2 regions of the Exiguobacterium sp. E4787 genome follow, and region 2 is predicted to be linked to the other one. Evidence: predicted binding sites of a transcription regulator. Region 2 holds the regulator's gene; the other holds the start of a gene.

Region 1 (7,913 bases), on a different contig from region 2:
AAGCGCCTGCACCGACCGACCCGATTATCGAATCGGACAAAATTGAGACGAAAGGAGAGCGGTTGCCGCCGCTCGACGTCATCGGCCAATTGCATGCGAGCTATATCGTCTGCGGTTCCGAAGACGGCATGTATGTCATCGACCAACACGCCGCTCAGGAACGGATCAAATACGAATTGTTTTATGAGCAACTCGGGAATCCGGACAAGGAATATCAATTGTTGCTGCTCCCGCTCACGCTCGAGTTCACGCAAGAAGAGACGCTCGCGATTGAAGAAGTCGCTCCGCTCTTGAAAGAAGCGGGTCTCGAATTGGAGCCGTTCGGTGGCAACACGTTCCTCGTCCGGGAGATTCCGACGTGGTACCCGCAACACGATTTAGAAGGAACGGTCCGCGATTTGATTGAGATGGCGATTCGGGACCGCTCTGTCAATCTCGCCAAATATCGGGAAGACGCGTCAATCTTGATGGCGTGCAAGCGGTCGATTAAAGCGAACCATCCATTGAACTACGAAATGATGCGGCAATTGCTGAATGACCTCAATCAGACGACGTCCCCGTATACATGTCCGCACGGGCGACCGATCTTGGTGAAATGGAGCACGTACGAACTTGAGAAGTTGTTCAAACGGGTTATGTGACACGCTTGTAATCTTTTTTTAACCGGCTGTAACGTTTATGTCCGGGTGCCTATGGGAACAATATACACATGTCACTCAACGCATCGAGGTTGAGAGGTGGCTTTTTCACTGCCTCACCCTCAAGATGTAGACATGATCGATAAACCAGTAGGGGGAAAAGATTATGGCAGACACGCTTAAAGTAACGAAACGAGAATTACGACCACGTTCGGTCCGCGCAAACTTGCGTAAAGAAGGTAAAGTACTAGGTGTCGTATACGGCTATAAAGTCGAGAGCACACCAGTTGCATTCGAGGAGATGGCACTTCGCAAGATTCTCCGCGAACACGGTGACAACGCGTTAATCGAGTTGAACATCGACGGCAAGAAAGTGAACACGCTCGTTCACGGGACAGAAGTTGACCCGTTCACGAACGAATACAAGCACGTTGAGTTCATGGCTGTAAAGATGGACGAAGCGACGGAAGTCGAAGCGGACGTCACACTCGTCGGCGACGCTAAAGGTGTCAAAGAAGGCGGCTTCTTGGCGCAAACGCTCTATAAAGTAACGGTATCGGCGACACCGGCCAACATTCCTGAACGCATCGAACTCGATGTGTCTGAACTCGGTATCGGTGATTCGGTCACGGTAGCTGACATTCCAGAGAATAAAGACTATGAAATCGTCTCGGATGGTGAGCTTCAAATCGCATCTGTGAACGAGCCGGTCTCGCTTGAGGAGCTTGAAGCAGACACAGAGACAACGACAGAAGGTGAAACCGAAGCGACTGAAGAGTCAGCTGACGAAACTTCTGAAGCGTCTGAAGAGAAGTCTGAAGGCAAAGAATAATCATGATCGAACGACCCTTTGCGAAGGGTCGTTTTTTTCGTCACAAATCCGACATATGTAAACGATTACGATGTGAAAAATGTGTCAACATGGTCCAAGGTCGATTGCAATTTATTGGATTCGGGCTTATATTGTTAATGATTTCACATGTTCGTTCTTATTATATGGGTTCATTCAAACAGAAAGAAGGGTTTGTGACATGGCATCAATGGAAATCCATGCACTCGAATCATTACGGAAAAAAGCTCAGGCATCTTCGCAAATGATTCATTATCGGCCAATGGAATACTTTTTACGGGCAATGCTCGCGGGGATCTTTATCGGATTCGCTTCAATCTTCACACTTAAAGTCGTCAACGGGATGTACTTGATCGATTCGCCGTTCACGACACTCATCGGCGGGTTCTCATTCGGGATCGCCCTTGTCATGATCATCTACGGCGGAGCCGAACTGTTCACGGGGAACACAATGTACTTCACGACGTCGACGTTACGCGGCTATACGACGCTCAGCGACACGATGCTCGTCTGGTTACTTTGTTTCGTCGGGAACGCGCTCGGTGGCGTCTTGTTCGCCTTGTTGCTCGCCCCGACCGGCGTCATCCAAGAACTCGGGATGGATAACTGGTTGTTCGCGGTCGTCGAGAGCAAGATGCATCATACGACGGTCGAGATTTTCTTCCGTGCCATCTTCTGTAACTGGATGGTCTGTCTCGCGATTTTCTTACCAAAACAGATGAAAAATGAGTTCGCTCAAATCTTCTCGATGATTTTCCTCGTCGCCGTCTTCTTCGCGTCAGGATTTGATCACGTCATCGCCAACTTCGTCTTATTTGCGCTCACGCTCGTCGTCCCACACCCTGAGGCGATTAGCTTTGCCGGCGCCATCCACAACTTGATTCCGGCCACGTTCGGTAACATCATCGGCGGCGCCTTGTTCATGGGTGCGATCTATACGTGGTTGAACGCGAAAGGCTTGCGCGAAGCTCAAGAGTCAGAGGAAAAAGAAGAAGTTGAATTAAAAATCGTGAAACCAGCTAAAGAATTATAAGTTGGGTCACTTGAAAGAACGGTCGAGTCCATATGCGGGCTTGGCTGTTTTTGCGTTTATATCACAACCAACGCTCACAATTTAGACTCCACATCTCCATGCTCAAACATGACATAATCTATATATGGAATTGAATCGAGTTCATAACTCGATTCATATCAATATATAGTGAGGTGATGCGGAGTGAACATGCTCCAGCTTTATGAAGATGTCTGTGTTCTCCCAGATCAAGATCTCGTACAAGAGAACGCCAACGTCGACGGGAAATCACCACTTGGCAAACTGGCACGATTATCCTCGGAAGTATCGAAACAGCTGTCGACAACGTATTTGTTGTCAGAGAGGACACGTCAGGCCGTCGCAGACAACTTTTTGTACATCCACGACGCCGACTATTACGTGACGGGATCGACGACGTGTTGTCAAATCCCGCTCGGCGAGTTGTTGACGAACGGATTTCATACCGGTCACGGGACGATTCGACCACCCCAGGACATCCGTTCGGCGATGGCACTCGCTTCGATCATTCTTCAAGCGAACCAGAATATGCAACACGGGGGTCAAGCGTTCCCGATGTTCGATGTCGATTTAGCGCCATACGTCGAAAAGACGTATGAACGTCAACTGGAGCGTCTCAAGAAGCTTCCGGTCGAATGGTCGACCGAGCAACTTCTCGAAGTCGCTGAGACCGAGACAATCACAGCGACCTATCAAGCGTGTGAAGCGTTCATCCATAATGCCAATTCGATGCATTCGCGAGGAGGCGGCCAAGTGCCATTCGTCTCCATCAACTACGGGACCGACACGAGCCGTTGGGGCCGGATTTTCATCCGCGAGTTGTTGCATGCGACCGAACGAGGGCTCGGTAACGGGGAGACGCCGATTTTCCCGATTCAAATCTTTAAAGTAAAAGAGGGTGTCAACTTTCATGAAACCGACCCGAACGTCGACTTGTTCCGACTCGCCTGTCGCGTGACGGGCAAGCGTCTATTCCCGAACTTCTCCTTCGTCGATGCCCCGTTCAACTTGCAATATTATGATGGGAGCCATGACTCAGAAGTCGCTTATATGGGGTGTCGGACACGAGTGATGGGGAATCGTCACGGCGCCGAGACATCGATTGGACGAGGTAATTTATCGTTCTCGACCTTGAACTTGGTCAAGATGGCGCTCGTCGCTCCGGACATCCATACATTTTATGAGACGCTCGACACCTACGTCGACGTCGCCATCGATCAATTGCTCGAACGGTACGACTATCAAGCGAAGCGTCATGCCGACGAATTCCGCTTCCTTTACGCTCAACACGTCTGGAGGGGCAGCGAGAGACTCCAACCGGAAGAAGAGCTACGGGATGTACTGAAGCAAGGGACGTTGTCCGTCGGTTTCATCGGTCTCGCCGAAGCGCTACGCGTGCTCACAGGCGGCACGCATGCCGATTCACGGGAAGCGGAACGTCTCGGACTCGATATCGTCACTCATTTACGTGATCGGATGAGACAGGCGGCAGAGCAGCACGATTTAAATTTTTCGCTCTTGGCCACGCCGGCCGAAGGATTGTCTGGGAAGTTCGTATTGAAGGACCAGCAGGCGTTCGGGATGATCGAGGGTGTCACCGACCGCGCCTTTTATACGAACTCGTTTCATGTGCCGGTATACAAGTCAGTGTCGATTCGTGACAAGATTCGGTTGGAGGCACCGTACCATGCGCTCTGTGACGCGGGTCATATCACTTATGTCGAAGTCGACGGGTCGCTCGCCCATAACCCGGAAGCGGTCGAAGCGATCGTCCGGCTCATGCGAACCGAAAACGTCGGCTACGGATCGATTAATCATCCCGTCGACCGGTGCGGTAACTGCGGCCTCGAGGGAACGATCGATGCCGCGTGCCCGACGTGTGGCGAGGAAGAGCAGATTGAACGGATTCGTCGCATCACCGGCTATCTGGTCGGCACGATGGACCGATGGAATTCGGCGAAACGAGATGAAGAACGAGCGAGGGTGAAGCATCATGCGCGTCCTATCCGTACTTGACGAATCGGTTGTCGACGGTCCAGGCATTCGCACGGTCATCTTTACGGCGGGATGCCCTCATCGCTGTCTTGGATGTCACAATCCGGAATCATGGAACCCGCGAGGTGGGGAAGACGTACCAGTCGAGGACCTGCTCACCCGAATCGAACAATCCGGTTGGGACGGTGTCACCGTCTCGGGCGGAGAGCCGTTCCTGCAACCGGAAGCACTAGCCCGGCTCGTCGACGGGTGCAAGGCACTTCAGAAAAATGTGTGGGTGTATACAGGCTATACGTTCGAACAGTTACAAGGTATGGACGATGAGTACGTCACGAGCGTGCTCGATCGTGCCGATGTACTTGTCGACGGTCGTTTCGAACAGCCGCTCATGGACCGGTCGCTCCGATTTCGGGGGTCGAGCAATCAGCGAATTATTTTCTTGAACAAAGCGTAATCGGGACCGTCGCGTCCCGATTTTTTGTATACTAGCAAAAAAGGGGGAATTTTGATGAAATGGTGTAGTTTTCAAGTTGAAGGAGAGCAAAGGGTCGGTGTCGTGGCAGGGGAGTTTGTTTATGACGTCAGTGACCAATTACATACGACTTCGTTGTTAGAGGTCATCGCGCGGGAGTTTAAACCGGATGTCGATTTGGACGTCGCACCTCGGATCCCATTGACCGACGTCACGCTCGTCGCGCCATACCGACCACTCAAAAACGTAATCTGTATCGGCAAGAACTATGAAGAACACGTGAAAGAGATGGATACGGCGGGAGCCGGCAAACTCGTCATCTTCACGAAAGCTCCGACTTCGGTCGTTGGACCAGGGGCTGTCGTCGAACGTCATCCCGAACTGACCGACCAACTCGATTACGAAGGCGAGCTCGCCGTCATTATCGGAAAATCAGGGCGGGACATCGACGACGTCGACGCCCATATTTTCGGCTATACGATTTTGAACGATATCACGGCCCGGGACGTTCAAAAACAGCACGTCCAATTTTTCCGCGGTAAATCGTTCGACACGTTTTGTCCGCTCGGACCGTATATCGTCACACCGGATGAGCTCTCGTTTCCACTTGTGATTCAAACGGTCGTGAACGGTGAGACACGCCAAAACGGGTCGACAGCGGACATGATTCGTCCAATTGAAGAGTTGATTCGGACGTTGTCGAAAGGGATGACGCTAGAAGCTGGTGATATCATCGCCACCGGTACGCCGGCGGGGGTCGGCCATGGGATGAAACCGCCCGTCTATCTCCAATCTGGGGATACAATCGAAGTGAGCATCACGGGACTCGGGACGTTAAAAAACGTTATCGTCTGACCCAATTGACGCAAATTGTGAAGAATCTTGTAATCGATGTCTCATTTCCGCACAACGATGACTATGCCTCTTATACTAAGGGTATAACAAAAGAGGAGACATCATATAGGAGATGATTACACATGGAACGCAACGATCGTCCAACAGAATCAAATGAACCAAATCGCCGCGAGGATTGGCTCGACACCGAGCTTGGCTCGTCCGAACAACGACACGAGCCGTCGCGCGCAACACAACCGGCCCGACCTTCATTCGTCGGTCGGATGTTCCCTGGGTTTGTAGGTGGGGTAATCGGTGCTGTCTTGACTGGGGCCATCGCCTTCCCGTTCATCGATCAAGTCCCAACGAACGTGTCTGATACGAACGTGACGTCGGAAGGGTCACCGGTCCAGACGACATCGACGACGGCGGACAGCTCGGTCATCGATGCGGTCGCGACCGCACAACCTGCCGTCGTGACGGTAAACAATTTTGCTTCGAACGGATTATCGAATGAATCGGTCGAAGCTGGTGTCGGCTCGGGTGTCATCTATAAGAAAGACGGTGACTCGGCTTACATCGTCACGAACCATCACGTCGTCAACGGTGCTGACCGTTTGACCGTGACATTCAATGACGGATCGACAGCGGACGCCAAGTTGATGGGCAGTGACGCCACGTACGACTTGGCGGTGCTCGAAGTCGATGCGGACAAAGTCTCATCCGTCATCACGATGGGGAAGTCGAGTGAACTGAAGCCTGGACAGACTGTCATCGCCATCGGCAATCCGCTCGGCCAGTTTGAGAACTCGGTCACGCGCGGCGTCGTCTCGTCGACGTCCCGTCTCGTTCCGGTCGATACGGATGAGAACGGACAAGCCGATTTCAATGCCGAGGTCATCCAGACGGATGCTGCCATCAACCCAGGTAACTCCGGTGGCGCCTTGATTAACGAATCGGGCCAATTGGTCGGAATCAACTCGATGAAAATTGCGACCGATTCGGTGGAAGGGGTCGGCTTCTCGATTCCAGTCGATATCGCCTTGCCGCTCATCAACCAAATCGAACAGACGGGCGAAGTGAACCATCCATCGCTCGGCGTGTCGCTCCGTGACGTGTCCGAGTTTCCACCGGGGTACTTGACCGAGCAAATCAACTTGCCGGAGTCGGTGACGGCCGGTACGATTATCGTCGAAGTGCAGACGAATAGCTCGGCCGCACGGGCCGGACTCGAAGCACGCGACGTTATCGTGAAAATTAACGATCAAGCCGTCTCGTCGTTCATTGACCTTCGGAGTGAATTGATTCGCGATACGGACGGAAAGGTCAAAATCGAATACGTTCGTGACGGCAAGACCGAGACGGTCGATGTCGAGATTCAAAATGCGAATGGGGATGCATTGTAAAGATGGGCACGTAGCCCATCTTTTTTGTTATGCTTAGAAAAAAGGAGGGGATTCCATTGATTCGCACACTATACGGTGTTTTATTTTTAGGAGCCGGCATCATGCACTTCGTTCAAGAACGGGCGTTCATGTCGATCATTCCGAAATCATGGCCGTTCAAACGGTTCATGGTCCAGGCGAGCGGGGTTATCGAAGTCGTCTATGGCGCACTGTTGCTCACGAACAAGGGAACACGGTTTGTGAAGGGAACGTTACCGGCATTTTTGATTGCCGTCTTCCCGGCCAATATCAATATGGCGCTCAAACCGTCGAAACTCGGCAAGATGCCGCTCCCGAAATGGGTGACGTGGGCCCGATTGCCGCTGCAATGGGTATTGATTAAAGGGGTCAAAAAAATATAAGTACATATGGGGGATCGATCATGACGAACGTATTGAACTGGTTTGAGCATTTTCATGCCCATCCCGAAGTGAGCTGGAATGAATTCGAGACGACGAAGACGATTGCCGATATTTTGACGTCATGGCAAGTCCGTCACGAAACGTTTGCCGACGTCACCGGCGTCATCGCCGAGATTGGTGAGGGAGATGACGTCATCGCTGTCCGAGCCGACATCGACGCGTTATGGCAACAAGTTGACGGGACGTTCCAAGCCAATCACTCATGT
Region 2 (7,913 bases):
GGTGAGCTCCGCGAGCAATTCCCGATTGTCCGTGAGATTTGCGAGGCGTTCGGTATAAAAGTGCTCGAACTCGACCAGTACGAGGCCGATGACATCATCGGGACGCTTTCAAAAAATACCGCGTTCGACCAAGTGACGGTCGTCACGGGTGATAAGGATTTACTGCAGTTGATTGACGACCGTGTCACCGTCTATTTGACAAAGCGCGGCATCACTGACGTCGAGACGATGGACGCAGCGGCGTTCCACGAGCGATACGAGGGACTGACCCCGCTTCAAATGATTGATTTGAAAGGTCTGATGGGCGATAAATCCGATAACATCCCCGGCATCCCCGGTGTCGGTGAGAAGACGGCCCTCAAATTGCTCACAGCTTACGGTTCTGTGGAAGGCCTATATGAACATACGCATGAACTGAAAGGGAAGCAAAAAGAGAAGGTCGAGGCGAACGAGCGGGAAGCGCTCATGTCGAAACAATTGGCGACGATTTTTACCGACGTGCCGATTGACGTTACCATGGACGAGCTCACGTTCCATCCGTATGACGCTGGAAAAGTGAAGCCGCTGTTCATGAGCCTGCAGTTCAAGTCGCTTCTCGGGAAACTGAGTCTCGACGCGGCGAGCGAGGAAGCCGTGGAAGTGCGTGATGTGAACCATATCGGGATTGACGAGCAAGACTTGACAGAAGCGGTCCTCTTCCTCGAGCAACTTCGCGACGATTATTTCGAAGAATCGGTCATTGGCGTGGCCATCGCTTCAAAAGCCGGGGTGACCGTCGGTGACGTGTCGCTCTTAGACGTGCCGGCTGTCCGCGAATGGCTGGCGGATGAAAACCGGGCCACGATTTGTCTCGATGCGAAACAGACGATCATTCAATTGAAACGCCACGGCGTGTCGCTCCGAGGCTACGAGGACTTGCTCGTCGCTGGCTATTTGCTCAACTTGTCAGGCGGGACGACGCTCGACTCGATTGCCGCCCATTTCGAATACGCCTTGCCGGAAGATGAGCCCGTGTATGGAAAAGGGGCAAAACTGCACGTGCCGGAACAAGATGTCCTCGAGCAACACCTCGGGGAGAAGGCGATGGCCATCTTGACGTTGTTCGTGAACGTCAGTAACGAGCTTGTCCAAAACGAACAGACATCGCTGTATGAAGATTTGGAACGGCCGCTCGCCTCGGTGCTCGCTGAGATGGAGTGGGCCGGGATTCACGTCGACGTGGCGACATTGAAGGTGATGGAAGACGATCTCCGCGAACGCTTGCTTCAACTCGAGACCGAAATTCACAGCCTCGCTGGCGAAACGTTCAATATCAATTCACCGAAGCAACTCGGCGTCATCCTATTCGAGAAGTTGGCGTTGCCGCCGGTCAAGAAGACGAAGACGGGATACTCGACGGCGGCGGACGTACTGGAAAAACTCGCACCGCTTCACCCAATCGTCGAACATATCATGCATTACCGTGAACTCGGAAAGTTGCAGTCGACGTACGTCGAAGGGCTACAAAAAGTCATCAAGGACGACGGGAAAATCCATACCCGTTACACGCAGACGTTGACGCAGACGGGACGGTTATCTTCGGTCAACCCGAACTTGCAAAACATCCCGATTCGCTTGGAAGAAGGACGTCGCATTCGTAAAGCGTTCACAGCGAGCGAGGCAGACTGGGTACTCTATGCGGTCGACTACTCGCAAATCGAGCTCCGCATCATGGCCCACATGTCACAAGATGAGAAGATGCTCGAGGCGTTCCTGCATGACGAGGATATTCATACGTCGACGGCAGCCAACGTGTTCCGGGTCGCCAAAGAAGAAGTGACGTCGCTCATGCGTCGTCAAGCGAAAGCGGTCAACTTTGGGATTATCTACGGCATCAGTGATTATGGGCTGTCGCAAAACCTCGGTATCAGCCGAAAAGAAGCGCAGACGTTCATCGATACGTACTTCGAGCAATTCCCAGGAGTGAAACGGTTCATGGATGCTGCCATCGAACGGGCCCGGGAACACGGCTACGTCGAGACGATGTTGAAACGCCGCCGCAATATCCCGGACATCCATTCACGCAACTTCAACTTGCGCGGTTTCGCCGAACGGACGGCCATCAATACGCCGATTCAAGGGACGGCAGCCGATATTATCAAGAAAGCGATGATTGACGTCGACGTGGCGCTCCGAGAGTCGGGACTTAAGTCGAAACTATTGCTTCAAGTCCACGATGAACTCATCTTCGAAGGGCCGAAAGAAGAGACGGAAGCGCTCGAAAAAATCGTCAAACAAGCGATGGAGCACACAATCACATTGGACGTCCCGCTCCGCGCGGACGGTTCGTTCGGTGAGACGTGGTTCGACACGAAATAAGATCGAGAAAGGAAATCAATATGCCTGAATTACCAGAAGTGGAGACGGTCTGTCGCCGATTGCGACCGTTCGTCTCCGGAAAAACGATTGCAAATGTCGAGGTGCTCGACGCGAAAATCATTCGGGGACACGAACCGGAGATTTGGGTTCAACAGTTGCTCGGTGAGACGATTCAAGACGTCGAACGGCGCGGGAAATTTATTTTGTTCAAATTGACGAACGGATATCTCGTTTCGCATCTCCGCATGGAAGGGAAATTCTTTCCGCATGACGAAATGGTCAATCCGGTCAAACATACGCACGTCGTCTTCACGTTCACGGACGGGACGACGCTCCATTACAACGACGTCAGAAAGTTCGGCACGATGGAACTGAAGACGAATGACGACTTGTATGTGACACCGCCGTTGTCGTTGCTCGCGCTTGAACCGTTCGATCCGGAAGTGACGGCGGAGACGCTCCACACCCGATTGAAGCGGATGAACGTCCGGGCCATCAAGACCGCACTCCTCGACCAGTCGATTTTCGTCGGCCTCGGTAATATTTATGTCGATGAGACGTTGTTCCGGGCCGGTGTCCATCCGACCCGGCCGGCCGCCTCGCTCTCGCTAGACGAGGTACGTTTAGTGCACCAAGAGGCTGTGGCGGTGTTGACGGAAGCGATTGAGCGCGGCGGGAGCACGATTCGAAGTTATACGAATCCCGACGGTGCGAGCGGGACGTATCAAGAGACGCTCTACGTGTATGGTCAGACCGGTGAGCCGTGTAAACGTTGCGGTCGACCGATTGAAAAGATGAAATTGGGCGGACGGGGCACGCACTACTGTCCGCACTGCCAACAGTAAGAGGTGGACACGATGTTGAAGATTGGTTTGACAGGTGGAATTGCGACAGGGAAGTCGACCGTATCCCGCCTGTTTCGAAAGCAAGGCATCCCGATTATCGATGCCGACAAGATGGCGCGAATCGTCATCGAGCCGGGAGGTAAGGCGTTCGCGGCCGTTCGTGAGGCGTTCCCACAATGTTTCTCCGGTGACACGTTGAACCGTCAAGCGCTCGGGCGTGAGATTTTTCATGATGACGCCAAACGCCAGTTGCTGAATCAACTCATGCATCCGGCGATTCGTGAGGAGATGCTCGAAGAGATGCGTGGCTACGAGGCGGCTGGGCAGACCGTCGTCATCTTCGACATCCCGCTCTTGTTCGAAGGGACGATGCGCGACCTCGTCGACTATACGGTCGTCGTCTATTGCCGCGAAGAGATTCAGTTGATGCGTCTCATGGAGCGGAACGGCTTGACGAAAGCGGAAGCGTTCGCGCGCATCCATGCCCAAATGCCGATTGAAGAGAAGAAGCAACAAGCTGATTTTTTAATCAACAATAACGGTGCTTTAGGCGATTTGTCGGCCCAAGTGGCCCACCTCGTCGAACAATTCGAAGACATGAAAAAAGAAGGCGGCTGAGCGCCTTCTTTTTTTGTTCAGTTCAACGGGTCTGAGTCCGGTCGGCCTTTCTTCCACGTATCGAAGATGGCTCGGCCGTCACTTGGGTGACCGTTCGAATAATAAATCGGATAGAGCGAGAAGAAGACGTAATAAAACGAGAAATACGCGAATTGATACGTATAGAGCGTCGGTTCAATCTCTCGCATCAAGATGAAGGCGTTCACGAGCAAGATGCTCGATAAGTTAAAAATCGAACCGCCCGCGTAGACGAGACTGCGGGTCAAGCGGTTGCTATACTTCAAGTCGCTGAATTGACACCACGCGTCATAGAAATAGACGCGGTTGAACTGCAGGCGTCCGACTTTGAATAATTTTTTACCGGTCCCAATCTCCATATCGAGCGAACCCCCAAATAGTTTCGCGAAGAAGAAGTGGCCGAATTGATGGATAATCGTCACAATCGGCAAAATGATGAAAAACGAGATGATAAATTTGTCTAAATCGGTCCAATCGAACATGCTGTCCTAGCTCCTTTCCAAGCTCTACACCAAATTTCCCTCTTTTTCAAATCTGAAACTGTAAAAAAGCGAAAGAAATGTGACGATTCATAGTGAAAACGCTTCCATTTTTCCGTTATAATGGTGTCGTAACGCAGAAAAAAGGGGGACTTTACATGGGGACGAAAGTTGCAATCAATGGATTTGGTCGAATCGGAAGAATGGTGTTCCGGAAATTGATGCTTGAAGGGCGTCACGACGTGGTCGCCATCAATGCGAGCTATCCGGCGGAGACGCTCGCCCATCTGATTAAGCACGACACGGTCCACGGACCGTTCACACTCACGGTGAGGGCGCATGGGGATGCGCTTGAAGTCGATGGGAAACGCATCATGCTCGTCTCCGAGCGTGATCCGGAGCGGTTGCCGTGGAACGAGCTCGGCGTCGAAATCGTCATCGAGGCGACGGGGAAATTCAATTCAGACGTCGGGGCAGCAAAACATTTGACGGCCGGTGCGAAAAAAGTCATTTTGACGGCGCCAGGGAAAGGTGAGCTGCGGACGATTGTCATGGGGGTGAACGATCGTGATTATTTACCGGAGCACGATCACATCATCTCGAACGCTTCGTGCACGACGAACTGTCTCGGCCCGGTCGTGAAAGTATTGGACTCGACATTCGGCATCGAGACGGGGCTCATCACGACCGTGCACGCCTATACGAATGATCAAAATAATATCGATAATCCACATAAAGACTTACGGCGCGCCCGTGCTTGTGGTAGTTCCATTATACCGACTTCGACCGGGGCTGCCAAAGCCATCGGACTCGTCTTGCCTGAACTGCAAGGGGAATTGAACGGGATGGCGCTTCGCGTCCCGACACCGAACGTCTCACTCGTCGACCTCGTCGTCGAGTTACGACGGGACGTGACGGTCGATGAAGTGAATGAGGCGTTCGAGCGTGCCGCTCACGGAGAGATGACGGGCATCCTTGGTGTCTCGAACGAACCACTCGTCTCAATCGACTTCAACGGGGATGAGCGTTCGTCGATTATCGATGCCGATTCGACGATGGTGCTCGGGGGCAATCACGTCAAAGTCCTCGCCTGGTACGATAACGAATGGGGTTATTCGTGCCGTGTCGTCGACCTGTTGGATATGGTCGCGAGCTACTTGCAAATCGGGCAACAAGAAACCCACGTCTGAAGAAATATATTTACACAAAAATATTTTTAAGGAATTGAAACAAATGTCTTGTATCGACGTCCCAAACGCGATACACTCTAACTCGTGAACTTCAATTGGTCTGACAAACGCAACTTAAAGGGTTAGGACCTCTTTGGACTAACTTGCCCCCGTGGTTGTGGGCGATTCAGGCACAAAGTGAGTGATCATCAACTACTTTGAGACCATTGATGTAAAGGGGGATCCACTAATATGGATACTATGGGACGTCACATTATTACAGAACTTTGGGAGTGCAATCCCGACAAATTGAACGATATTGACTACATCGAGCGCTTGTTCGTCGATGCAGCACTTCGTTCGGGCGCTGAAGTCCGCGAAGTCGCTTTCCACAAATTTGCGCCACACGGTGTAAGTGGAGTCGTTATCATCTCAGAATCACACTTAACGATTCACAGTTTCCCAGAGCATGGCTACGCATCAGTCGATGTGTTCACATGTGGGGACCGAATTGATCCGGCCACAGCTTCGCAGTACATCGCGGAAGGCTTGGAAGCAAAAGTTCGTGAGGACGTTAAACTTGATCGCGGAATGGGGCCGATTCGTGTTCCGGAAGCACAAGTTGCAATCAGCAAATAATCAGATTGACCTTTTGAGGCTGGCCGAATTTCGGTCAGCCCTTTTAATTGTTTTGTTAACCGCTTAATTTTGATATGCTTAACCTATATAAATAAGGTGTCGAGGTGGATAATGGGATTATTGGATAAGTTTCAAACACATGTCCAGACGGACGATTTGCATAAAAATGAGGCGCTACGCACACGTTACGTAGCAGCATCGCCGACCGCCGTGCTCACATGGCTCCGCGAACGGATTGAAGCACAAGGACAAACGGTTCGCCGGGTCGATGCAGACCGGGGCGAAGTGGCGTTTTACGGTGACGGCTGGGATGCACTGGCGACAGTCATTCAAGTGGATGGCGGACGCACGGCTGTCGACTTCACGTTGAACCGTGACCAGATGCTCGGACCGGACCTTGGTCAAATCGTCACCGCATACTATGAGGCGCTACAAGTGAAGTTCCCGCTCCGCGCCATCGGGAATCAATCTGTTGAACGATAAGGAGGGCTGAGCATGCGTTGTCCTAAATGCGATCATAATGGAACGAGAGTGCTCGACTCCCGACCAGTACAAGATTTCTATTCGATTCGTCGCCGTCGCGAATGCGAGGAGTGCGGCTATCGCTTCACCACGTTTGAAACGGTCGAACAGACCCCGCTCATCATCGTTAAAAAAGACGGGAATCGGGAAGAGTTCAGCCGGGAGAAAGTACTTCGCGGGATTATTCGGGCGTGCGAAAAACGACCGGTCACGCTAGAGCAACTCGAAGGCGTGGTCACGAAAGTCGAACAACAGTTACGCGCGCTCGGTCAGTCCGAGATTCCGAGTGAGCAAGTCGGTGAGCTCGTGATGAATGAATTGGCACGTGTCGATGAAGTTGCCTACGTCCGCTTCGCGTCCGTCTATCGCCAGTTCAAAGATATCTCTGTGTTCTTTAAAGAACTTGAAGATTTAATGAAGCAAGAAAAATCGACCAACTAGAGGGGCGGCCTGCTGGTCGCCTTTTTCAGGGGAGACCTATCATGGAAAAAGAACGAATCTTGTACGGGACTGACGAACTGTTGATTATGAGCACTGGGCTCATCGATCGCGAGTCGTATCAGTCGTTGTACCACTTATATCAGCCGGTCATCGGTGTGAAGGCACTTGCGATGTATCAGACGCTTTGGAGCGAGCTCAAGCCCGGGAAGATGAAATCGAATTATATGTCGCACAGCGCGCTCTGTGAAATGCTAGATTACTCGATTAACGAGCTGACGGACTGTCTGTTTCGGCTCGAGGCGATTGGTCTCGTCCGGACGTATAAGACGAAAGACGAGCGTTTGACTCAGTACGTATATCAATTGCGTGTCCCGCTCGCACCCCATACGTTCTTGAACGACGGACTGTTGTCGAGTTTTCTTTTCTATAAAGTCGGGGAAGTTCGCTTCAAACAGTTGCAAGGACGATTCACGATCGATCCATTGCCGGCCGGGATTATCGAGGTGACGAAAGACTTTAATGAAGTGTTCGACGTCAAAGGTGTCAATCACATGGCGTTCACCCAAAAGAACTACGAGAAACCCGACCGCGCCAAAATCGAGATCAACTATACGTTCGATATGGAAATCGTCAAAAAACTGACGAACTTCCCCGTCGGCTTTTTCACGAAGAAGCTCGATGAGACGATCACGAAGCTTGCCTACGTCTCACAAATCGATGAAGAGACGATGGCCGAGATGTTGAAGGAGTATTTCGTCCACGAGGCGTATCTACCACTCAGCGAGCAAGAGAAACGCGACGGCTGCCGCCAAATGGTGTTGCAG

What was found. The regulator NrdR, encoded in region 2, represses ribonucleotide reductase genes. The targets are predictions, from matches to a motif close to AACACNATATATNGTGTT.
Region 1: KNP80_RS02755 (anaerobic ribonucleoside triphosphate reductase) is a predicted target of NrdR. The motif match lies at 2,677-2,694, and genes of this name have one in related genera.

Annotation. Positions count from the first base shown of each region.
Region 1 covers NZ_JACSLY010000002.1:51,974-59,886, reverse strand. The annotation lists gene mutL (DNA mismatch repair endonuclease MutL) at 1-641, shown strand, start outside; gene KNP80_RS02765 (50S ribosomal protein L25/general stress protein Ctc) at 805-1,470, shown strand; gene KNP80_RS02760 (formate/nitrite transporter family protein) at 1,679-2,521, shown strand; gene KNP80_RS02755 (anaerobic ribonucleoside triphosphate reductase) at 2,711-4,555, shown strand; gene nrdG (anaerobic ribonucleoside-triphosphate reductase activating protein) at 4,533-4,988, shown strand; gene KNP80_RS02745 (fumarylacetoacetate hydrolase family protein) at 5,043-5,861, shown strand; gene KNP80_RS02740 (S1C family serine protease) at 5,984-7,246, shown strand; gene KNP80_RS02735 (DoxX family protein) at 7,303-7,647, shown strand; gene KNP80_RS02730 (amidohydrolase) at 7,668-7,913, shown strand, end outside.
Region 2 covers NZ_JACSLY010000001.1:310,970-318,882, reverse strand. The annotation lists gene polA (DNA polymerase I) at 1-2,358, shown strand, start outside; gene mutM (DNA-formamidopyrimidine glycosylase) at 2,379-3,203, shown strand; gene coaE (dephospho-CoA kinase) at 3,216-3,821, shown strand; gene KNP80_RS01665 (site-2 protease family protein) at 3,839-4,321, opposite strand; gene KNP80_RS01660 (glyceraldehyde-3-phosphate dehydrogenase) at 4,477-5,508, shown strand; gene speD (adenosylmethionine decarboxylase) at 5,740-6,126, shown strand; gene KNP80_RS01650 (hypothetical protein) at 6,238-6,609, shown strand; gene nrdR (transcriptional regulator NrdR) at 6,622-7,089, shown strand; gene KNP80_RS01640 (DnaD domain protein) at 7,131-7,913, shown strand, end outside.